One region of the Mucilaginibacter auburnensis genome, then DNA from elsewhere that is predicted to be linked to it. Evidence: riboswitches for the same ligand, from Rfam matches in the RefSeq annotation. Region 1 holds a riboswitch; the other holds the start of a gene.
The links. A riboswitch is a leader RNA that binds a small molecule or an ion and turns the genes downstream of it on or off. The one in region 1 is predicted to bind S-adenosylmethionine.

Region 1 (11,991 bases):
GCACGGGCTGGTTTCATCATAAACACTGTTTCTGTAATTGGTATTGGTGTTTGCCTGTTTTACATCATTGTAAATCACCTGTTTGAGTACCAATACGCACATGAACACTCTTCACGCGCGCTTCCGGTTTATTACATAATTTCCAGCTTTTGGGATGGACAGGAGGGTAGCTTTTGGCTGTGGACTTTCTGGCAATCTGTTTTAGGTAGTTTCATGATATGGAAAGCAAAAACGTGGGAAAGACCAGTAATGACGGTTATCGCTTTTTCTCAGGCTATGTTAGCTACATTTTTGCTGGGAGTTGAAATATTTGGCATCCGTATAGGGTCGTCTCCATTTATTTTGCTGCGCGAAGCGGTTAATCTAAAAGACTCCGCGCCTATATTCGCTACTAATCCGGAGCTTTATAAAAATTACCTGAGCTACATTAAAGACGGTAACGGTATGAACCCATTACTGCAAAACTACTGGATGGTTATTCACCCACCCACTTTGTTTTTAGGCTTTGGTTCAATGATCATTCCGTTTGCTTATGCTATTGCAGGATTATGGCAAAAACGCTATACAGAATGGATAAAACCTGCCATACCATACGGTTTATTTGCCATGATGGTATTAGGCACAGGTATTATAATGGGAGCCTTCTGGGCTTATGAGTCACTTACGTTTGGCGGTTTTTGGGCCTGGGACCCGGTTGAAAATGCTTCTATCATACCTTGGCTGATATTGGTTGGTGCCGTTCACGTACTTATTGTTTATAAAAACTCCGGACACTCCTACGCAACCGCCACTATCATGACGATGATGAGCTTTGTGCTGGTGTTATATGCATCATTCCTAACCCGCAGTGGTGTTTTAGGCGAAACTTCTGTGCATTCTTTTACTGATGCTGGGATGTTCTGGCATCTCGCTATTGATGTGATTATCTTCCTGGTAGTGTCAATAATTCTATTGGTGCTGCGCTGGAAAGATCTGCCTATCACCCAAAAAGATGAAGAAACTTATTCACGCGAGTTTTGGATGTTTGTAGGTTCTGTGTTTATGTGTCTTTCTTGCTTCCACCTGGTTGTGGTATCGTCTATTCCTGTTTGGAATGCCATGTTCGGTACAAAGCTGGCGCCACCTACAGATCCGGTAAAGCATTATAACATTATTCAGGCTTCATTTGCCATTGTAGTGACCCTGCTTACCGGTGTATCGCAATTTCTAAAATACAAAAAGACAGATGTTACCCGCTTTTTTATAACAACAGGTGTTTACATAGGTGTTGCTGCCTTAATAACAGGAGCGGTTATTTTTCTAACGGGCGTTTATAAACTCAACTTTGTATTTTCATTGGTAATGCTTTGCAGCATTTACTCTATACTGGCCAATGGTAAAATATTAGGCGATGCTGTTAAGGGCAAATTTAAACTGGCAGGATCAGCAGTGGCGCACATTGGCTTTGGCTTGATGTTGGTAGGAGCCTTAATTGCTGCAGGTACAAGTAAAGTGATATCTGAAAATACGGCAGGTACGCAATATTCTGAAGACTTCATTAAGGGAAAGAACAATCCGATGGAGAATGTTACCATGTACAAAAATATGCCTGTAACCATGGGCAAGTACCAGGTAACCTATGTGGGTGATTCTATAGCTCCTCCTAACCATTATTTCAAAGTTCAATACAAACGCTTTGATGATAATGGAAAAGTGGTTGAAGATTTTATGCTGAAACCTAACGCGCAGGCTAATCGCAAAATGGGATTGATCTCATCTCCCGATACGCGCCACTATTTGTTTAGTGATATTTACACACACGTAAACATGGCCAACTCTATTACCTATGATGAAACTGCTGAAGCAGAGGGACACGAGGGAGAGGACGACGACAGCAAATACGAGGCTCCTTTGGTTTATGAGGTTGCAGTTGGCGATACCCTTCCGTTTAGAGAAGGTTATGCTCTACTTAAAAGTGTTACACGCATTAACAAAGTAAAAAGTATTGAACTGAATGATAAAGATGTAGCCGTTGAGTTGGCTATAGATGTAGTATCTAACGGTAAAACTTACCAGGCTAAGCCTATCTATCTGATCAAAAACAATAATGCTTTTGATTTTGCTGCTAAAGTGGAAGATCTGGGTATAAAGTTCCGCTTCAGCAAGATCATTCCTGAACAAAACAAGGTGGAGGTAACTATGTATCAATTGCCACCGGGCGAACGCAAATACATAGTAATGCGTGCTATTAATTTTCCATTCATTAACCTGTTATGGGCTGGAACCATCATCATGGTAATTGGTACCTTAATGGCCATACTGAGAAGGAATAAAGAGATAAAAGTGGTTTAAGTGTATATCTGATTCCAAACAAGAAGAGCCTGAAATAAGCAAAGGCTCTTCTTGTTTATACATACTACAATGCCTTCAAATAATCTAAAAATAAATGAAGCGCTTTTCGTTTATCTTCCGTCAGATCAAAATCTATTTTATTCATCAGGTAATCATGAATATCAAAGTCGGCGCGCGCGGGTATTTCAGCAAATAACTCGTCACGGTGTTGCAAGCCATACTTTAAAGCTTCATTAAACTCCGCTACAAATTCAAGTGGAATTGGTTTGTTGGCTATCCATGCAGCAAATACAAAAGGCAGTCCGGTAAATTTTTGCCATTCACCTGCAAGGTCATAAGCAAATTTGTATTTATCCTTTTTGCCAAAAGTACGGTCGCCAATTTGAACATAGGCGGTTTCTTCATCCGTTGAATTGCCATAATCAGAAGCGTTGGTAATCAACTCAGGAGCCAACTTCCAATAATGTTTAAGCAGTACCCTTGCCAAATTGTTGGATGAACGCGATTCAGGATCGAGCTGTAAGTGTTTTACCTTACTGATCTCGCAATTGCTGAATATAAAAACAGAGTTTACCTCGCCAACGGCACCAATGCAATAGTCGGCAACAATTTCCCAATAGGAGAGGTTAAGGGTAGCAGCCACGGGTATTAGGCCGATATCTACTTTGTTATCTATCAGTTTCTGTGCGCACTCAGCCGGAATATCCAGACTCAGATCTATCTTATCTAACACATCTGAATGTTGCAGCCCGTAAATAAAGGGCTTGGTATTGGTATAGCTAACCGCTGATATTTTAATGTTACTCACGTATCGTTCTCAATCTTTCTTTAAATGGTCGGCATTATTAAAATCAGCTATGCTGAATTTTTCGCCGTCAAAAGTTACTTTATAAAGCACCAGATTTTGATGCGGAAAATCCTCAGCCTCAACTGCCGATTTACCGGTTAGCAGGCACAAAAACAAACGCATGGCACGGCCGTGCATGCATATCAAAACTGTTTCTTCTTCCGGATGGGACATGATCACATCCAATGCCTCGCGTTGGCGTGCCTGTACCTCATTAGGGCTTTCACCGCCTTCAAACTTGCTGTCTAAGTTTCCGGCAACCCAATCGCGCACAATTTGTAAAAAAGCAGATTTAGTTTCAGGTGTGGCAGGCTGGCCTTCTAAAATACCCCAGGCTAATTCATCCAATCCGGCCAGTTTTTCATATGGAATGCCCAGATCAATAAACTGTTGGATACTTTGCTGGGTGCGCTTCAACTCAGAGATGTAAATTTTATCAAAAGCTACATGTTTGTAAGCCTGGTAAAACCTGTCGGCTTGCCATCTGCCTTCATCATTCAAATCAGTATTCTTACCGCGACCTTGAACAATGCCTAATCTGTTCAACTCAGTTTGGCCGTGGCGTACTATGTAAAGTGTTTTTTTAGTCATTAGTCATTAAGTCACTGGTCATTGGTCATTGGTCACTTGTCATTTATGAGGTTAAAAGATGCAACCAATGACTAATGACCAATGCCCAATGACTAATTAATTACAGGCAGTTTATAAAACTGTGGTTTGGCTTCTTCGGCAAACTGATGGTTTTGGTAATCTGTTACTACGTTATACAGGGTGTCACGCTCAATTGGGTGGCGGCCAACCTGTTTTATCAGCTCAACCAGTTCTTTGGTACTCATAGCTGGCGTTTGCTCTTCCGCGCCGGCCATGGAATATATTTTGGTGGTATCGTCCAACGTGCCATCAATATCATCTACCCCAAAGTTGAGCGATAATTGCGCGGTGTTTCTGCTGATCATAGCCCAGTAGGCTTTAATATGATCAAAGTTATCCAGATAAATACGCGCTATGGCATAGTTACGTAGGTCCTCAATCACGCTAACCTCGGGCACATGCGACATCTGGTTATCCTTATTGCGGAATTTCAATGGAATAAAGGTTTGAAAACCGCCGGTTCTGTCCTGCAGTTGGCGCAAGCGCTCCATGTGGTCAACCCGATGTTTGAATTCCTCAATATGCCCATATAGCATAGTGGCATTAGAGCGGCCACCCAATTTATGCCATTCCTCGTGTATATCCAGCCACTGCTGCGATGTACATTTATCTTTGGCTATCTGTTCGCGTATGCCTTCGTCAAATATTTCCGCGCCACCACCGGGGATAGAGCCTAAACCGGCATCCATCATCATTTTCATGCCGGTAGCATAATCTATTTTGGCTTTTTTGAAGATGTAATGATACTCAACCGGAGTAAGGGCTTTAACATGCAATTCAGGGCGATGCGCTCTTATCTTGCTGAAGAGTTCTGCATAAAAAGGTACATCATATTGCGGTAATACACCACCAACTATGTGCACTTCCGTAACAGGTTCGCCGTCATACTTCTTTACGATGTCAAACATCTCTTCCATAGTGTATTCCCAACCTTCCGAACGCTGTTTTATCAATCTTGAATACGAACAAAACTTGCAATCATACACGCATAAGTTAGTAGGTTCAATATGAAAGTTGCGGTTAAAATAGGTTACATCGCCGTGACGCTTTTCGCGTACGTAATTAGCCAAAACGCCTACATAAGCCAGTTCGCCTTTTTCGTAGAGCGTAACGCCCTCATCAAATGTTATGCGTTGGTTATTCAGTACCTTTTCTGCAATGTGTTTTAGCTCAGCAGAAAGGCCGGCATCTTGTAGTAGTAGTTGTAATTTGCCTTCAGCCCCCATTAAAAAGTGTTTTTGCAAAAATAGCAAATGTTAATGTAATGGTAGTGCAACATCTGTCGGGCAGGCGCAATTTTTGTGCTATGAACCCTATAATTTTCTAAGTTTGTTTTTATGAGACAGGAAACCATAGCCATACACGCAGGGAATAAAACAGATGAGTTTACGGGTGCAGTTGTGCAACCCATTACGCTATCAACTACCTTTGAGCGTATGCCAGACGGCAGTTTTAGAGAGGGCCACATCTACAGTCGTGCAACTAACCCCAACCGGGCATCGTTAGAAAACGTATTGGCAAAGCTGGAGAATGGTGTTGATGCAGCTGCTTTTTCATCGGGAAATGCTGCTGGAATGGCGGTTTTTCAATCATTAACACCCGGCACACACATCATTGCGCCCGATGATATGTATCATGGTCTGCGCAATCAGTTAAAGCAATTGTTTGAAGGTATATTAGAGTTTGATTTTACTAATATAGACGATACAGAAGTTTTAAATGCTCACATAAAACCCAACACCGGGTTAATATGGATTGAGACACCATCCAACCCTTTATTAAAAATTACAGATATACGTAAAGTTGTAGCCATAGCTAAAAAGCATAATATCAAAGTAGCTTGCGACAATACATTCGCTTCACCCATATGTCAGCAGCCTTTAAACCTTGGAGTTGATATTGTTATGCACTCGTCAACTAAGTATTTTGGTGGGCACAGTGATGTAATGGGTGGGGCCTTAATAACTGCAAAGGATGATGAGTGGTGGCAAAAAATACGTAATGTGCAGGTAATGGGTGGCGCTGTTCCATCTCCTCAGGATTGCTACATGCTTACGCGAAGCATAAAAACACTGCCTTATCGTATTCGTGGGCATGTAAGTAATGCGCAGGCTTTGGCGGAGTTTTTACAGCAGCAGCCGGCAGTTGAACAGGTTTTATATCCGGGCTTGCCATCGCATCCCGGACATGAGGTAGCCAAAGGACAAATGAATTATTTTGGCGGTATGCTGTCATTTACATTAAAAGATGGACCTGAAGCTGCCAACCGGGTAATTAATAAATTGCAGTTATTTACCCGCGCCACCAGTTTAGGCGGTGTTGAAAGCTTGATAGAGCATAGAGCCACTATGGAAGGGCCCGATACAAGAACACCATTTAATTTATTACGGATATCAGTAGGGTTGGAACATATTGATGATTTAATAGCCGATATGGATCAGGCTCTTTCTTAAGGCGAAAGGTAAAAGGATTGATATTGAATATGAAAAGACGCCTTTCACCTTTTAGCTTTCACCTTTTGCCTTCCAAAAATTTGCATTTAAGCAATCAAAACCTATATTTGCAGCACATTGCGATAGCAATGTAATTGATCAATATACCTTTCAGGCATATTTGGTTTATAAAGAAGCGGCGAGAGATCAGGCTCCGCGACCCGCTGGCAACCCTCCGCAGATGCGAAGAAGGTGCCAATTCCTGCCCCGGTAAATATCCCGGGAAATATAAATTAACAATATGGAAAATTTAACAAACAACCTTCCCGTAGTTAGTATATCAGTTTTTAAACGCGTTAGCAATTTCTGTTGTTGCATGCGTTGCTGTTGCTGCTAATGCGCACCCCTCCATTTAATGTGTATGCCGAAGGCTTGTTTAAGCCCAAAGCCTACTGCAAGAAACCATGTTAATTTTTCAACCAATTCTAAAAATAATATTATGTCTACTACCAATTTAAAATTCGAAACCTTACAACTACACGCCGGTCAGGAAGTTGATAGCGCCACAGGCTCTCGTGCTGTACCACTTTATCAAACAACCTCATATGCATTTAAAAACGCCGAGCATGGCGCTAATCTTTTTGCCTTAAAAGAGTTTGGCAACATCTACACGCGTATAATGAACCCAACTACCGATGTTTTTGAAAAGCGTATTGCTGCTCTTGAAGGCGGTGTAGCCGCTTTGGCAACAGCATCGGGCCAGGCAGCACAGTTTATCGCGTTAAACAATATTTTACAGGCGGGCGATAACTTTGTAACCTCGCCATTTTTATACGGTGGTACCTATAATCAATTTAAAGTTGCTTTTAAACGTTTAGGTATTGAAGCACGTTTTGCTAAAGATGATACTGCCGAAAGCATCGACGCTTTAATTGACGGTAATACCAAAGCCATTTACCTTGAAACCATAGGTAACCCGGGCTTTAACGTGCCTGATTTTGAAAAGGTAAGCGCTGTAGCTAAAAAGCATGACCTTCCTTTAATAGTTGATAACACCTTTGGCGCTGGTGGTTACTTGTTTCGTCCGTTAGAGCATGGTGCAAATGTTGTAGTTGAATCGGCAACAAAATGGATAGGCGGACACGGTACAAGCATCGGCGGTGTTATTGTTGATGGCGGCAATTACAACTGGGGTAACGGCAAGTTCCCTGCTTTTAGCGAGCCGTCAGAAGGATATCACGGATTGGTGTTTTCAGACGTTTTTGGCGTTAACGGTCCGTTTGGTAATATTCAATTTATTATCCGTGCACGTGTTGAGGGGCTGAGAGATTTCGGCCCTGCTCAATCACCGTTTAACGCCTGGTTATTATTGCAAGGACTGGAGACTTTATCATTACGCGTTCAGCGCCATGTTGATAATACTTTGGCATTAGCTAAGTGGCTGGAGCAACACCCGGCTATTGAAAAAGTAAACTATCCTGGACTGGAATCTTCACCAACGCATGAACTGGCTAAAAAATATCTAAAAAATGGCTTTGGTGCGGTACTGTCGTTTGAAGTTAAAGGCGGTAAAGAAAAAGCAGGTAGCGTTATTGATAGCCTGCAACTGGTTAGTCACTTAGCTAACGTTGGCGATGCTAAAACATTAATTATACAACCATCTGCTACAACGCATCAACAGTTATCAGACGCAGAGCAGTTATCTGCAGGCGTTACGCCCGGATTATTGCGTGTAGCAGTTGGTATTGAACATATTGATGACATTATAGCTGATTTTGAACAGGCTTTGGCTAAAATAGCATAAAGCGAATAAGCCGCAACAAATTGTGTAAAAGTGCTTAAGCACTTTTACACTTTACTTTTAATAATGAGTATACATTTATACAAACATTCTCAACCTTTTACACTTGAATCGGGCGAAATACTGCACGAATTAGAGATAGGTTATCACACTTACGGAACGCTGAACGAAAAAGGCGATAATGTAATTTGGGTTTGCCACGCGCTTACCGCTAACTCTGATGTATTGGATTGGTGGAAGGGTTTGTTTGGCGAGAATGATTATTTCAATCCTGCCGATCATTTTATAGTTTGTGCCAATGTATTGAGCTCGCCTTACGGTACAAGTAGTCCGCTTAGTATCAACCCGCAAACCGGCCAACCGTATTATTTAAGTTTCCCGAAGGTAAACATACGCGACATGGCCAATGCGCACTGTTTACTGGCAGCACATTTGGGCGTTACGCAAATTGAAATATGCATAGGCGGTTCTTTAGGTGGCCAACAGGCTTTGGAGTGGGCTATTATACAACCTTATCTTATTAAAAACCTAATCGCTATTGCTACCAACGCGCGCCATTCACCATGGGGAATTGCTTTTAATGAGTCGCAGCGCTTGGCTTTACTGGCAGATGATACCTTTTTGCCGGGTAGCCCGGATGGTGGCAGAAAGGGTTTAAAGGCAGCGCGCAGTATGGCGCTATTATCTTACCGTACTTATAAAACTTACGATATCAGTCAGCAGGAAGAAAGCGATGCCGTATGCGACGACTTTCGCGCTTCAAGCTATCAATGTTACCAGGGCGATAAGCTGGTTAACCGTTTTAATGCGTACAGTTATTGGTATTTATCTAAAGCGATGGATTCGCACAACGTGGGTCGTGGTCGCGGTGGGGTTGAGAATGCCTTAAAAGTTATCAAATCTCGTACGCTGGTTATCGGCATCCGGTCAGACGTTCTGTTTCCCATCAACGAGCAGGAGTATCTGGCAAAACACATACCCGGAGCTTCTTTTGTTGAACTCGATTCTTTTTACGGGCATGATGGTTTCCTGATCGAGACAGATGCGCTGACCAAAATTATTACTTCGTTTTATCAAAAAGATGTAAAAGGAAATAACATCCAATTACAGCAAACACTATAATGAGCAAAAAACTAACTATCGGGCTTTTTGGCTTTGGTGTAGTAGGGCAAGGCCTTTACGACATCATCAAGACCAAAAACCTCAACATCGAAATTAAAAAAATAGCTATTAAGGATGCCGGCAAAGAGAGATCGTTGCCCGCATCATATTTTACTACAGATAAAGATGAGTTGCTGAACGACCCGGAGATCAACACTATAATTGAGCTGATCAATGATACTGAAGCTGCATTTGAAATAGCATCGCGCGCCCTTAGCTCAGGTAAGAGTGTGGTATCTGCCAGTAAAAAAATGATTGCGCTTCATTTAGAGGAACTATTAAAACTGCAGGATCAGTATGATACTTCATTGCTTTATGAAGGTGCCGTTTGCGGTAGTATTCCAATCATCCGCAACCTGGAAGAATATTATGATAACGAACTGCTGCACTCTATTTGTGGTATTTTTAACGGTTCATCTAACTACATTCTTTCCAAAGGTTTTTTAGAGGGAATGGACTATGCTACTGCCTTGAAGCAGGCGCAGGATCTGGGCTTTGCCGAAACAGATCCGACTATGGATGTGGGCGGTTATGACGCTAAATTTAAGCTGATAATAGCTGCTGCCCACGCATATGGTGTGGTAGTAGAACCAGAAGCCGTACTAAATTTAGGTATTGAGAATTTGGCTGCCGATGATATACAATATGCGCGTGAAAAAGGACTCAAAATAAAACTGGTGCCTGTTGCAAAGGAGTTGGATGATGAGCACGTGGCCTTGTTTGTTATGCCAAAATTGGTTACCCCTGACGAGTTTTTGTATAATGTAGAATACGAATACAATGGCGTTATTGTGCAGGCGGCTTTTGCAGATCAGCAGTTCTTTTTTGGAAAGGGGGCGGGCGGGCATCCCACAGGTTCGGCAGTATTGTCAGACGTGGCGGCTTTGCGTTATGATTACCAGTATGAATACAAAAAACTACGCACTAACAAAGGGCTTAAATTTACCAATGACATAGAACTGTGTGTATATCTGCGTTATGAGGATGACGAATTAGTAGAAGCGCTTGAATTTGTTGAAATAAAAGAGCGCTATTACTCAGGTAGTTATAAATATATTATCGGAAAATTAAAACTGAGCAAACTGATTGACAATAAGCAACGTATATCTGATCAGAAGGCATTCCTTGCCTTTGCCGATCAGCTAACGGGGGTCAGCTTAGTTTCGGCAAAATAACGGCACTCTCAATTTGCTGTTAATGAAAGGCTCTTTTAAGAAGGAGCCTTTCTTATTTGTATCTGTTTTTTTCTATTTTCGCTCTTCCAAAAATAATCCCCTTTAAATGGATAAAGTTACCCGGGTATTAACCAGCAAACCATTTGTACTTACATTATGGTTCGGGCTTTGTTTGTTTCCGGTAATCAAAAGCGTAATTGAGGGACATGATCATATTCACAACAATTACTTTGTTTACAAGGGCAATTTCCTGCATGTAATTAGTCAGCAAAACCTCTACGCTTCGTATCCTAAAGAGTATTTTGACTATAATCATTACGGGCCGATATTTTCCTTTATTATAGCGCCATTCGCTATGTTGCCAGATTGGTTGGGCGTTTTGCTTTGGGTGGTTTTTACAGCATTGCTATTGCTTAAATCTATTCAGCAACTGCCTATATCTGAGAAGCATTACCTGTTAGTGATATTGCTATGCGCTCACGAGTTAATGACATCTACAGCCAATGTACAGATCAATCCATTAGTAGCCGCACTCATCATCTTCACTTTTGTTTTTATTAGAAACGGAAAAGATTTTTGGGCGGGATTAACCATAGCTTTGGGGATATTCATTAAGTTGTACGGAGTAGTGGGATTGGCATTTTTCTTCTTTTCAAAAGATAAAATTAAATTGATAGGTAGTTTGCTGTTTTGGAGCGTGGTGTTGTTTGTGTTGCCAATGCTTATATCGTCGCCATCATTTATTGTGAAAACCTATCATGACTGGTATATTGACCTGGTGGCCAAAAATGCCGAGAATGAAACTTCAACGCGTGTAGATGTTTCGGTGATGGGTATGATCAGGAAAATTGCAGTTCCACATTTATCAAACATAGTGGTGCTGATACCGGGAGTGATTTTGTTTGGGTTATCCTATCTGCGAATAAAAGCGTTCAAAAATTTAAATTATCAATTACTTATACTAGCATCAACGCTCATATTTCCGGTGATATTTAGTACGGGCTCCGAGTCGCCAACCTATATTATAGCATTTGTAGGCGTGGCTATATGGTTTATTAATGCCGAGCGGCCGCTTACGTGGTTGGATATATCACTACTTGTTTTTGCGTTGATCTTAACCAGCTTATCACCGTCAGATCTTTTTCCACGCTTCATCAAAAAAAATTACGTTGAGCCGTACGCATTGAAAGCGCTCCCTTGTTTCCTGATCTGGTTAAAGATCATTTATGAAACATTATTCCGTAAATTCACTCAAAAGGATTTAAACTTGCCAACTGCAACGGTATGAAAAAGAAATTGTCCATAGTGGTTCCGGCTTATAATGAGGAAAAAAATATTGCTCATCTCATTGCTGAGTTAAGTAAATCCATCAGCAGCACAGGATATGATTATGAGCTGGTTTTCATTAATGATGGCAGCAGAGATAACACCTTACAGGCCTTGGAAGAACAGGCCGCGATTTACCCACATGTGTTTTACATCGACCTCTCACGTAACTTCGGAAAAGATTATGCGCTAAAAGCTGGAATAGATGCCGCCAATGGCGATGCTATTATTACAATGGATGCCGACCTGCAACATCCACCGCATTTG
Region 2 (11,991 bases), 950 kb from region 1:
CTCTTCGTAAACCTCCAGCATACCGGCATTAACAATGCCCATATCCATACCCGCTTTAATAGCGTGGTATAAAAATGCCGAGTGCATTGCCTCGCGCACAACGTTGTTACCTCTAAACGAAAATGATATATTACTTACACCACCGCTTACCTTGGCGTGCGGCAGGTTTTGTTTGATCCAACGGGTGGCTTCAATAAAGTCAACCGCGTAGTTATTGTGTTCTTCTAAACCGGTTGCAACGGTCAAAATATTTGGGTCGAAGATGATGTCTTCAGGCGGGAAGCCAACCTCATTCACCAATATATCGTAAGAGCGACCGCAGATTTCTTTACGCCTTTCCAGGTTATCTGCCTGGCCGGTTTCATCAAAAGCCATTACTACCGCGGCAGCGCCATAGCTCATTATTTTACGGGCGTACTCTTTAAACTTGTCTTCGCCTTCTTTGAGGGAAATAGAGTTAACAATGCCCTTGCCTTGTATACATTTTAAACCCGCCTCAATAACCGTCCATTTAGAGGAGTCAATCATGATAGGCAGTTTGGCAATATCAGGTTCAGACGCAACCAAATTAAGAAATTTAACCATTACCGCTTCCGAGTCTATCATACCCTCGTCCATGTTAATGTCGATAACCTGGGCGCCACCTTCAACCTGTTGCGCGGCAACAGATAAAGCTTCCTCGTAATTTTCGGCCAATATCAGCTTACTGAACTTGGGCGAACCGGTAATGTTGGTACGCTCACCTACGTTAACAAATATACTTTCGGGTGTAATGGTAACCGCCTCTAAACCGCTCAGGCGCATGTTGGGCGCAAGTGTTGGCACTTCGCGTGGCGGGTATTGTGCAGCTTTACCGGCAATACATTTTATATGGTCGGGAGTGGTACCGCAGCAGCCGCCCACAATGTTTACCATGCCTGCTTTTATAAAATCATCCACCTGGTGGGCCGTTTCGTGCGGTGTTTCATCGTACTGACCAAACTCGTTAGGCAAGCCGGCATTAGGGTAGGCTGATATGAACACATCCGCTTTTTCAGAAAGTTCCTGCAAGTGCGGACGCATTTCACGAGCGCCTAAAGCACAGTTAAGCCCTACAGATAACAGGTTAGCATGTCGCACCGAGTTCCAAAACGCCTCAACCGTTTGCCCCGAAAGGGTACGGCCGGAAGCATCTGTAATGGTACCCGATATCATGATAGGCAAATGCTTGCCGCTTTCCTGCGCGTATTTATCAGCAGCAAACAAAGCTGCTTTGGCATTCAGGGTATCAAAAATGGTTTCAATTAATAATACATCAGAACCACCATCAACCAAACCACGGATCTGATCATAATAAGCATCAGCCAGGTTATCAAAGGTAACAGCACGGTAACCCGGGTCATTCACGTCCGGCGAAAGCGAAGCGGTACGGTTGGTAGGACCAACAGCGCCGGCCACAAAACGTGGTTTTGAGAGGTCTTTTTTAGTGAACTCATCAGCAACCTCACGCGCTAAACGGGCGCCTTCGTAGCTCAGCTCATAAGCCAGTTCTTCCATCTGGTAGTCGGCCAACGAAATTACCTGCGTGCTGAAAGTGTTGGTTTCAATTATATCTGCACCCGCGTTTAAATACTCGGCATGTATAGCCTTTATAACGTCGGGGCGTGTAAGGTTAAGCAAGTCATTATTACCCTGCAGATCGCAAGGGTGGTTTTTAAACCTTTCGCCTCTAAAATCAGCTTCGGTTAATTGGTACCGTTGTATCATGGTACCCATTGCCCCGTCAATAATGAGTATTCGTTTTTTGAGTTCTTCTCTGATGTCCATTTCGTTTAGATATGAGAAGTGAGATTTGAGATATGAGAAAACCCATAGCTTTTAACACATTCCCGTATTTAGTGTGAAATAATTGATAAAGAACGAACAAGAATCTCAATTCTCATGTCTCAGATCTCACATCTATAATCGCTTATTTCGAAGAGTCGGATAAATTTGACTTTCGCTTATCTGTCTCGATCCATAAAGTCGGCGGACCGAGTAGAATGTAGCACCTTGTAAGTTACAGGTTGCCAAGACATCGCAGGGTCTAATCCCTCCGTCTTTCTCTATAAGCAGCGCAAAATTGCGAAATAAGATTGTAATGTGCAAAGCCTAAAGTATTCCGGTTGACTTGATTGAAATAATTTTGACACAAAAAAGGCCGCTTGTGTGAAGCGGCCTTAACTATCTTGATAAATTTCGCTTACCGCCTGTCGCCAAATATGCGCAGCATAGACATAAACAGGTTAATAAAGGTGGTATACAAAACAAATGCACCGATGATAACCAGCTTTTTAGACTCGGCATTGCCGTATTCTAAACCGGCGCCAATGCGTTTAAGCATTTGAATATAGTAAGCGGTTAAACCTACCATTATAGCCATAAAAACAAAGCTCAATATGTAATCCAGTTGCGAGCTTCCTAAAAAGAAGTTAACCAGGCTTACTACAAAAGCCCCTATAAATATGATTATCAATACAGAACCAAACTTAGTTAAGTCTTGCTGAGTAGTGTAACCGGCAATTGCCATGATAGCAAAAACCACCGAAGCACTCAAAAATACAGTGAATATAGAGCTGGCGGTATAAATTAGTGCAAGTATGCTTAATGTAACGCCGATAGACACTGCATAAGCAACAAACAAGCCCACTACTGCAGGGTAAGAAAGGCGCGAAGCGGCAAATGATAAAGCCATAGACAAGCCCACGGGAGCAAATACAGCTAAATAACCCAAGCCTGTTAATTTACCAGTTATAGGATCTTGAATGACAGTTAATATACTCGGCCCGATCAGAAAAGCTACAATAGCTGATATACCAAGGCCTACAAACATCCATGTAAAAACTTTAGCTAAGTATTTACGTGATGAATCTGCTTCGTCGATTTGTATTACGTTATCATAAACGTATTTTGAATCTTTAATTTCCATGTTCGGTTTATTAAATTGTTGTTGTGTCTAAGATAGATAATTTAGATACGGGAGACAAGATGCAAGAATCAGGACAATGTAACATTAGAGGTCTTAGCTCTTGACTCTTAATTCTTGTCTCCATCTAATAAAGTCTCTTCGTCAGTTGTTCTTCCACTTTTTTAAAGAACTGTACAGGTTTGAGGTTGCGCCATATCATTTCATCCAGCTCACCGCCAAAGTTAATGTAATAGTCAATATTACTGCGTTTAAACTCCTCTATTACATGCTCGCGGAAATTAATGCCTGCTATCCAGCCATCTTCCACATCCTGAAACCATTCTTCGTAATAACTGTCGTCTGACGAGTGGAAGTTCAGCACATTCTCCCCTATCAGTATGAACTTATTGATGCCGTAATCTTCCATCAGCTCAATAATCTCCCGCTTGAGTAGCATTATATCATTGCTGATAGCATCGTTCCACTCACCTATAAATTCGATGATAGCATAAGAACGGTCGTAATCAACAAATAGTACTTTAATGTATAGCGTATTTGATCCGAATGAATCCCATTGGGGATGCAACAGGTAGTTATATAACTGTTTATCAAATTCAAACTCACTATACTCTGTAGCATAAAACGGCGAACGCTCATCCTCTGCGGCAATATAGTCGTCGCGCCATCGGTAATATGGTTCTATTTCGTGCATTTAGCCTCTTTCTAATTAAATTTTTTCCAAAGTTTTGGATATAACTTCGGTAAGTCTTCTTCTCTCCACTCTGTTCCTACAATTTTTGGCCCGCCAAAATCATAATTCAACCCTTGCGCAAATGCTACACCTCTCGGAAAAGAATCGTCCTCCTTTTGTTTACCCGTTTTATTTTTATAAGCTTCGGTCGACACATAAAGCAGAGCCTCGAAATCAGGTACAACGCCTTTTTTTATAAGGGCTGCTAAATATTCAGGATTTTTCAAGGTCTGTTTGAAGGTCGTTTCACCCAAACTTATCAACCACAGTCTATAATACAAAAAACCATCGTCAGATGCCCCCCCGTCCATTATAGTGTTGGCCGCTAATACTTTGTAGCTATTCGCCTCAATAAGCTTTTTGCAAAGTATTACTTCAAAATTTATGATCTCAGCCGGCTCATAAGCTGAAAGTTTTTTTATTATAATTTCATTTTGCAAGTCTAAATTGCCTTTTGCAGCGTTATGAGAGTAATCAATTATTTTCCAAAATTCTCTCTCGTCTAATTTATCAGCAGCCGTAAAATCAACGGCGGGCTTGAAACTTTCAGCATCATTAACAGGCACACAGCTCAAGTTAACGCTCAAGATGACGAATAAAGCAATAGTTAAAAAACCCCTCATCTTACTGATTGCTTATTTTGATGAAACTCGACGGCCTTTCTTACACTTCCATGCTCTTCCAACAGTTTGGCGGCAGTTGCTTCGTCCAATCCGGTTTCTGCAACTATCATTCGGGTACCGCGGTCAACCAGTTTATTGTTAGTAAGCTGCATGTCCACCATTTTATTGCCCTTCACCCTGCCCAGTTGTATCATTACCGATGTACTAAGCATGTTCAGCACCATTTTTTGCGCGGTGCCGGCTTTCATTCGGGTTGAACCGGTAACAAACTCCGGACCGGTAACCACTTCTACCGGCAATTGGGCTACCGCTGCAACAGGGCTACCATTGTTACATACAACGCAACCGGTAAGCACATTATTTTCATTTGCTGTTTCCAGGCCGCCAATAACATAAGGGGTAGTGCCTGATGCCGCTATGCCAACCACCACGTCTTTTTCATTGATGTTAAAAGCCTGCAGATCGCGCCAGGCCTGCTCCTTATCGTCTTCGGCAAACTCAACCGCTTTGCGTATAGCGCTATCGCCACCGGCAATAATACCTACCACCCAATCAAACGGAACACCAAACGTTGGCGGGCACTCTGAGGCATCAACCACCCCTAATCTGCCGCTGGTACCCGCGCCTATGTAAAACAAGCGTCCGCCTTTGCTCATACGTTCGGCAACAGCTGTTGCCAGCGCTTCAATTTGCGGCAATGCCTTACTTACCGAAACGGCAACGGTTTGATCTTCGTGATTGATGTGGCGCAGTATTTCGGCCACACTCATTTTTTCCAGATCATTATAATGTGAGTCTTTTTCGGTAGTGCTTTGCATTGTGTTGTTTTAGTTTAAATAAATGTCGCTTGTTTGACTCACCCCGACGTTGCTTCGCTCGTCACCCCTCTCTGCTGCGCAAAGAATGGGATTTGAATTTATTTCTCTACCCTCTTTTTCGCTTGCGAAAGAGAGGGTGGTCCGGCGCAGCTTTGACCGGGTGAGTAAATGCAGCCTGCCATTTATGCTATTTTTACAAAATTGAGTAAAATTAATGATAATGGTTAGATAATTGCTTCTACAAAATGCCGCCTGTAGCACTAAAATTATTAGCTTTGTGTTAGGAATGAAACAAACTGCCGCTATCATATTCCGTTCTGCAATCCTCGTTTTGCTTGGGGTAACCATTGGCCTTTACATAGGCGGTGGCAGCTTTGGCGGTGAGGATGTTGACCTGGCATTTTCGGGCAGAAGCAAACTTTCCAAAGTACTTGACCTTGTGCGTAATAACTATGTAGACTCTGTAAACGTTGATAGTGTTGAGGGCGAAACCGTTAATGAACTCCTGCAACGCCTTGATCCACACTCTATTTACTTACCTGCGCAACAAGCCCAAAGCGTAAACGAAAAACTGGAAGGCGGCTTTAACGGCATTGGTGTAGAATACAATTTGCTGCGCGATACCATGGTGATCAGCTATGTATACCCGGGCGGACCAGCGGCTTTGCAGGGCATTAAGGCAGGCGACAAAGTAATTGAAGCTAATCATCAGAAATTTGCCGGTATACAGTTAACTAACACGCAGGTAAGTAAAACCTTACGCGGCGAAAAAGGCTCCAAGCTTGACCTGGCTGTTTTACCTGCCGGAAGCAATAGCTTGAAAACAGTAACTATAAAACGCGACCGGGTTCCATTAAGCAGTATTGATGCTGCTTATAAAATAGCGGGCGAAACAGGGTACATCAAAATAAGCAAGTTTGCCACCACTACCGATGCCGATTTTAGAAAAGCATTATTAAAGCTGAAAGCCGATGGCGTAAAAAAACTGGTGCTTGACCTGCGCGGTAATGGCGGCGGCTATTTAAATACCGCAACAAGTTTAGCCGATGAGTTTTTGAATAGTAAACAACTGATAGTTTACACCAAAGGCAAGCACGAACCACGTACAGATTACTTTGCCACCGACTCGGGGGTATTTCAAAACGGTAAACTGGCAGTGTTGATAGATGAATACTCTGCCTCGGCCAGTGAAATTTTAGCTGGTTCTTTGCAAGACCTTGACCGGGCCACTATTGTTGGTCGCAGGTCGTTTGGTAAGGGATTGGTGCAGGAGCAGTTTCAGTTTGATGACGGTTCGGCTGTTAACTTAACCGTTGCCAGGTATTATACAGCATCCGGGCGTTCCATACAAAAAACATACAAAGACGGCGCCGTTAGCTATCGCAATGAGTTAGCCGAGCGCATGCGCAAAGGTGAATTATTTTCTGCGGAAAGCAATTTGAATGACAGCGTGTTGCGCACCAACAGTAAATATCGCACATCAGCAGGGCGCAAGGTATTTAGCGGTGGCGGTATTATGCCCGACGTTTTTGTACCCGAAGACACCACAAAAAACACATGGCTGATACATCAGCTAAGTAAAAACGATGTTTTTACAGCTTATGTAATTGACTACCTGCAACTGGTATTAAAAACTTACACCACTGACGATGCCTTTATCAGCCAGTATAACGTTAGCGATGTTGAGTTGAACAGATTTTTTAAATATGCGGCGCTTACAGTAAAAGACATCACCAACGAAGAAATAATAGCCGGCAAAGCACACGCCAAAACACTATTAAAAGCTACCGCAGCCCATTTTAAATGGGGCGACGAAGCTTACTACAAAACGCTTAACAATACAGACGTAGCGGTTTGGAAAGCGGTGGAGAGTCTGGATTAATTGTCTGAACTAAGATTTTTTGGATGATTGGGATAATAGGATTTGCTTAATTTTTAGCGATCAAGCTTTCCATAAAACTATAGTACTGCATTTCCACATCCATTTTATTAGCAATCTCTCCTATTAAGTTGTAATAATCATCACTTATTGCAAGGTCAGACTCATACAGCTGCATAACGACTGTATCAAAGCACAAACCATGTTCACGGTGGTCTAAAAACTCGCAAGCTTGCTTTACATAAACTTCTGATGATCCAAAAACTTTTGACCTCTCTATCAAAAGATTAAGTTGGTTTATTAAAGACATACTCAGATCGCTTGCTCAATCCTATAATAAATATAATCCTATAAATCTTAGTTCAAACTACTTCTGCCTGAACCAAACCTGCACCGGTGCGCCGCTCAGCTCAAAGTTTTCGCGTAGTTTATTTTCTATAAAGCGATAGTAGGGTTCTTTGACGTACTGAGGTAAATTACAGAAGAACGCAAACATTGGGGATGTACCTGCAATTTGAGTAGCGTATTTAATTTTAACGTATTTACCTTTTATAGATGGCGGTGGATAATTTTCAATTATCGGCAACATTACATCATTTAGTTTTGAGGTAGAGATCTTACGGGCCCGGTTCTGGTAAACCTGGTTAGCAACTTCAATCACCTTTAATACGCGTTGTTTCTCGGTAACAGAAGTAAATACGATAGGTACATCAGTGAAAGGCGCTATCTTCTCGCGTATCATCTCCTCAAAAACCTTAACTGTTTTGCTGTTCTTTTCTATCAAATCCCACTTGTTCACCACGATCACGATGCCTTTTTTGTTCTTTTCAGCCAAGTGGAAAATGTTCATATCCTGCGACTCAAAACCTTCTACAGCGTCAATCATTATGATAACAACATCGGCTTCCTCTAAAGCTTTGATAGTACGCATTACCGAGTAAAACTCAATATTTTCCTTCACCTTGGTTTTTTTACGCAAACCGGCAGTGTCAATCAGCATAAAATCATGACCATACTGATTGTAATGGATGTGAATACTGTCGCGGGTTGTACCTGCAACCGGGGTAACTATATTACGTTGCTTACCAATCAATGAATTGATAATTGACGACTTACCCACATTAGGACGCCCAACAATGGCATATTTAGGGCGCGTATTATCTTCCAGCGGAACATCTTCAAAGTGTTTAACCACTTCGTCTAATAGCTCACCGGTGCCTGAGCCGGTCATTGACGATATGTTATAGATCTCGCCTAAGCCAAAACTATAAAATACAGAAGCTTCGGTTTGCTGGCTATTGTTATCCACCTTGTTAACAACAACAAAAACAGGCTTTTTACTCCGGCGAAGCAATACGGCAATCTCATCGTCCAAATCGGTTATGCCGGTAGTAACATCCACCACAAACAAAATTACTGAAGCTTCCTCAATGGCAATTACAACCTGCTCGCGTATAGCTGCTTCAAAAACATCATCAGAGTTGGCTACATAACCACCGGTATCAATTACGGTAAAAGGGTGGTCGGTCCACTCGGCTACGCCATAATGCCTGTCGCGGGTTACGCCGCTAAAGTCATCAACAATAGCTTTACGGCTTTCGGTCAATCGGTTGTATAAGGTTGACTTGCCAACGTTTGGGCGGCCAACTATTGCTACTATGTTACTCATTTTTCTTTTAGATTTGAGACATGAGATATGAGAATTGAGATATAACCATACAGTCTAACATCTCAATTCTAATATCTCAAATCTTAGTTAATGTACCCAAATTTTTTCAGGTAGTTTTTGGTGTCGCGCCAGTCGGGTATAACTTTTACAAACGTCTCCAGAAATACCTTGCGCTGAAAAAACTCCTCCATATCCTTGCGAGCGTAGGTGCCTACTATTTTCAGCATTTTACCCCCCTCGCCTATTATTATATTTTTTTGCGATTCGCGCTCCACAATAATCTCAGCGCTTATGCGGTAAAGCTTTTCGCCTTCAATAAATGCGGTAACCACCACCTCACAGCTGTACGGAATCTCTTTTTTATACTGTTTCAAAAGCTGCGCCCTTATCATTTCTGATGCAAAAAAACGGTCATTTCGATCAGTAAGTGCGTCTTTTTCATAGTAGGCGGCATGCTCCGGCAAATTATCTACCACAAAATCCATAACAGCTTTAATGTTATGATCATGCAGCGCAGATATAGCAAACACAGCTTTAGGGTTCAGCTTTTCCTGCCAAAACTCAATCTTCTTTTTAACGGCCCCCTCATCGCTTTGGTCTATTTTGTTTACCAGCACGGCAATAGGTGCAAGGCTGCCTTCCAGTTTTTTCAGTACGTCGTTTTCGTCATACTCTTCGTGTATATCTGTAACGAGCAGTATCAGGTCGGCGTCAACTATTGAGCCTTCCACCTGATGCATCATACTTTCCTGTAAAGCGTAATGCGGTTTTATAACGCCAGGCGTATCAGAAAAAACAATTTGATAGTTGTCTGCGTTAACTATACCGAGGATGCGGTGACGCGTAGTTTGGGCCTTCGGTGTAATAATAGACATCTTTTCGCCCACCAATGCGTTCATTAAAGTTGACTTACCCGCATTAGGCTTGCCAATTATGCTCACGAAACCTGCCTTATGACCCATATTAAAAATTTTAAAATATTATTTGGACTGCAAAGAAACGAATTATATCTTTGCAGACCAATTCAAACAGAATGTTAATTGCATTTTGATAATTGAAAGAGGCTTTTCGGAGTAATGAACCGGTTAAACAAAGCCAAATATAGTGCGGGATGGAGCAGTTGGTAGCTCGTCGGGCTCATAACCCGAAGGTCGTAGGTTCGAGTCCTGCTCCCGCTACCCAGTAAAGCCTCTGATGAAAATCAGGGGCTTTTTTTTGTGGGGTTGTGTGTGTTGGTTATAGGCAAAATCGCTTGTTTTTATCGGCGGCAGATCTAAAGCAATTACCATAAGAGGTACAGCGTCAGGTACACAAAACAGAGAATTCTCTCGAATTAAAACCTACTGCTATGACAGATATCAAAGAACTACTTACAGAGTTTAACCGCTACGCTTACGGACAATCCCTTCACACCGCATTCACTGACAGGCTTGATTGGATGCTGCTACCTTTTAAAAGGTATGAGGCTGCTGATGAACAACGTAAGGCACTCGAAACCTACCAATCCCACCCAAAGGTTGAACACCTGGTTAAACTTATAACGCTGATAGGTGACTTGTCGGAAGGATTCCGTGACCCACTCGGTGAACTATTCATGCAAGCTATTAGCAATGGCCACAATGGCCAGTTTTCTACTCCAACTCCAATAGCGGACATGATGGCAATGATGCAGATGGGTGATGTTTCTGACGGTAGACGAATTAACGATCCGGCTTGTGGTAGTGGCAGGATGTTACTTGCGGCAGCTAAACTAAATCGCAGTAGCTTGCTGTACGGTGCAGACCTTGACATAACTTGCTGTAAGATGTCACTATTCAACATGCTGCTTAACTCACTTACTGGCGAAATAGCCCACATGAACACGCTGAGCAATAGATTTTACAGAGGTTTCAAAATTGATAATGTACTGGTTGATGGCTTTCATATGCCTTACTACACTGAATTTACGGAACCTGAATTAAGTTACATTTGGTTACGTCCTTTAAAAGTTCAGGAGGTTAAACCTAAGTTTGATAAACCATTTGAACCTATAAGGTCAGTGCAAGCTATAACTGGTGTGCAGGGCAGCTTATTTTTAGCTATTGCACCAGGTTTCTCGCATTTATAGTGGGTCTAGTCTAACCTCTCCCAAGTCGCATCACGTAACTGAGTCAAGTCTTGCTTGTCATTTACTTCAAAATATTTCAAAGTATCGGATAACCTGTCTATATTAGTGCACCTCTATTATTCAACCTTAACGTTATCACGATACGAGGGATTATAGCCCTCGTGGCTCTTAATTCTCATCTTGATAAACAGCATTCGCTTAGTGAGTATATACTTGCTTAGTATTGTTTTGCATTAATAAATTATATTTAGCATACTCGTAATGAAAAAGACCTGCCTCAGCATCTTCGCACTTTTAGCTGCATCACAATTCTCCTATGCTCAGTGGACTACTACAACTACTGCACCTCATACTAATAATACCAACAGCGGAAACGTAGGGATAAATATTGGAACGACAACACCTATAATGCCACTCACAGTTGGTGATGTTTCTGGCATTGTACAAAAATACAGCTCAACACCTTATTTTTTGATAAAGGGAGGTGTAGACACCTACTTGCAGACTGTGGGCTCGGCGGCGAATAACTGGTCACGGGCAGCGTTAAGTACTAATATTCACTGGAACAATACCGCTGGTAATTGGCGAGTTGATGGTGGAGCTTATTCTGATTTTAGTTCTATGAACTTTGAAAATACAGGCAATATCGCATTTTACTCCAGGTCGACAACCGGCACTTCGTACGATATTACACATGCCGACCTTTCAGCTTTTAAAAGGCTGAATATTGCTCCGGATGGTATCGTTAGCACGACAGGGCGCTTCGGTGTAGGAACCGCTTCCCCGATAAGTGCATTTCAGGTTGGCAACGGTGTTAGTTCGCTTTCTATTGGAAGTGCCGCTTATACCGCCTTAGATTATGGAACCAGTTATATCGGTTTTAATGCAGCAAGAAGTAATGGAAACTGGCAAGTTGGGGATGACGGATCCAACAACGGGGGCGGTGTAATTTATAGTAATGTATTTGGTGATATGTATTTTGCGCCTATAACAAGCACAGGAACAGGGGGGCAAACGCTAACAGATATGACCGTTAAGAGTAAAATCGCCTTTCATATTACACGTGATGGACTTGTCCGCGCTAAAAAAATCAAGGTTGAGCTGACTAATTGGCCTGACTTCGTATTCAGGCAAGATTACAAGCTCCCAACACTAAGCGAGGTTAAAGAATACATAGACAAAAACCAGCACTTGCCGGATATGCCATCCGCTGAAGAG

Region 2: another riboswitch for S-adenosylmethionine. It lies ahead of metH (methionine synthase); the one in region 1 lies ahead of CLV57_RS12605 (O-acetylhomoserine aminocarboxypropyltransferase/cysteine synthase family protein).

Annotation. Positions count from the first base shown of each region.
Region 1 is NZ_PGFJ01000002.1:448,285-460,275, reverse strand. It holds gene ccsA (cytochrome c biogenesis protein CcsA) at 1-2,331, shown strand, start outside; gene CLV57_RS12625 (menaquinone biosynthetic enzyme MqnA/MqnD family protein) at 2,396-3,139, opposite strand; gene CLV57_RS12620 (histidine phosphatase family protein) at 3,149-3,769, opposite strand; gene mqnE (aminofutalosine synthase MqnE) at 3,862-5,055, opposite strand; gene CLV57_RS12610 (trans-sulfuration enzyme family protein) at 5,167-6,282, shown strand; SAM riboswitch class I at 6,445-6,556, shown strand; gene CLV57_RS12605 (O-acetylhomoserine aminocarboxypropyltransferase/cysteine synthase family protein) at 6,761-8,065, shown strand; gene CLV57_RS12600 (homoserine O-acetyltransferase family protein) at 8,129-9,184, shown strand; gene CLV57_RS12595 (homoserine dehydrogenase) at 9,184-10,398, shown strand; gene CLV57_RS12590 (glycosyltransferase family 87 protein) at 10,505-11,686, shown strand; gene CLV57_RS12585 (glycosyltransferase family 2 protein) at 11,683-11,991, shown strand, end outside.
Region 2 is NZ_PGFJ01000002.1:1,393,719-1,405,709, forward strand. It holds gene metH (methionine synthase) at 1-1,806, opposite strand, end outside; SAM riboswitch class I at 1,980-2,093, opposite strand; gene CLV57_RS16945 (Bax inhibitor-1/YccA family protein) at 2,222-2,947, opposite strand; gene CLV57_RS16950 (hypothetical protein) at 3,072-3,638, opposite strand; gene CLV57_RS16955 (DUF4240 domain-containing protein) at 3,650-4,300, opposite strand; gene murQ (N-acetylmuramic acid 6-phosphate etherase) at 4,297-5,118, opposite strand; gene CLV57_RS16965 (S41 family peptidase) at 5,405-7,000, shown strand; gene CLV57_RS16970 (MafI family immunity protein) at 7,047-7,280, opposite strand; gene der (ribosome biogenesis GTPase Der) at 7,365-8,666, opposite strand; gene era (GTPase Era) at 8,750-9,628, opposite strand; tRNA gene CLV57_RS16985 (tRNA-Met) at 9,772-9,848, shown strand; gene CLV57_RS16990 (N-6 DNA methylase) at 10,015-10,773, shown strand; gene CLV57_RS16995 (hypothetical protein) at 11,035-11,991, shown strand, end outside.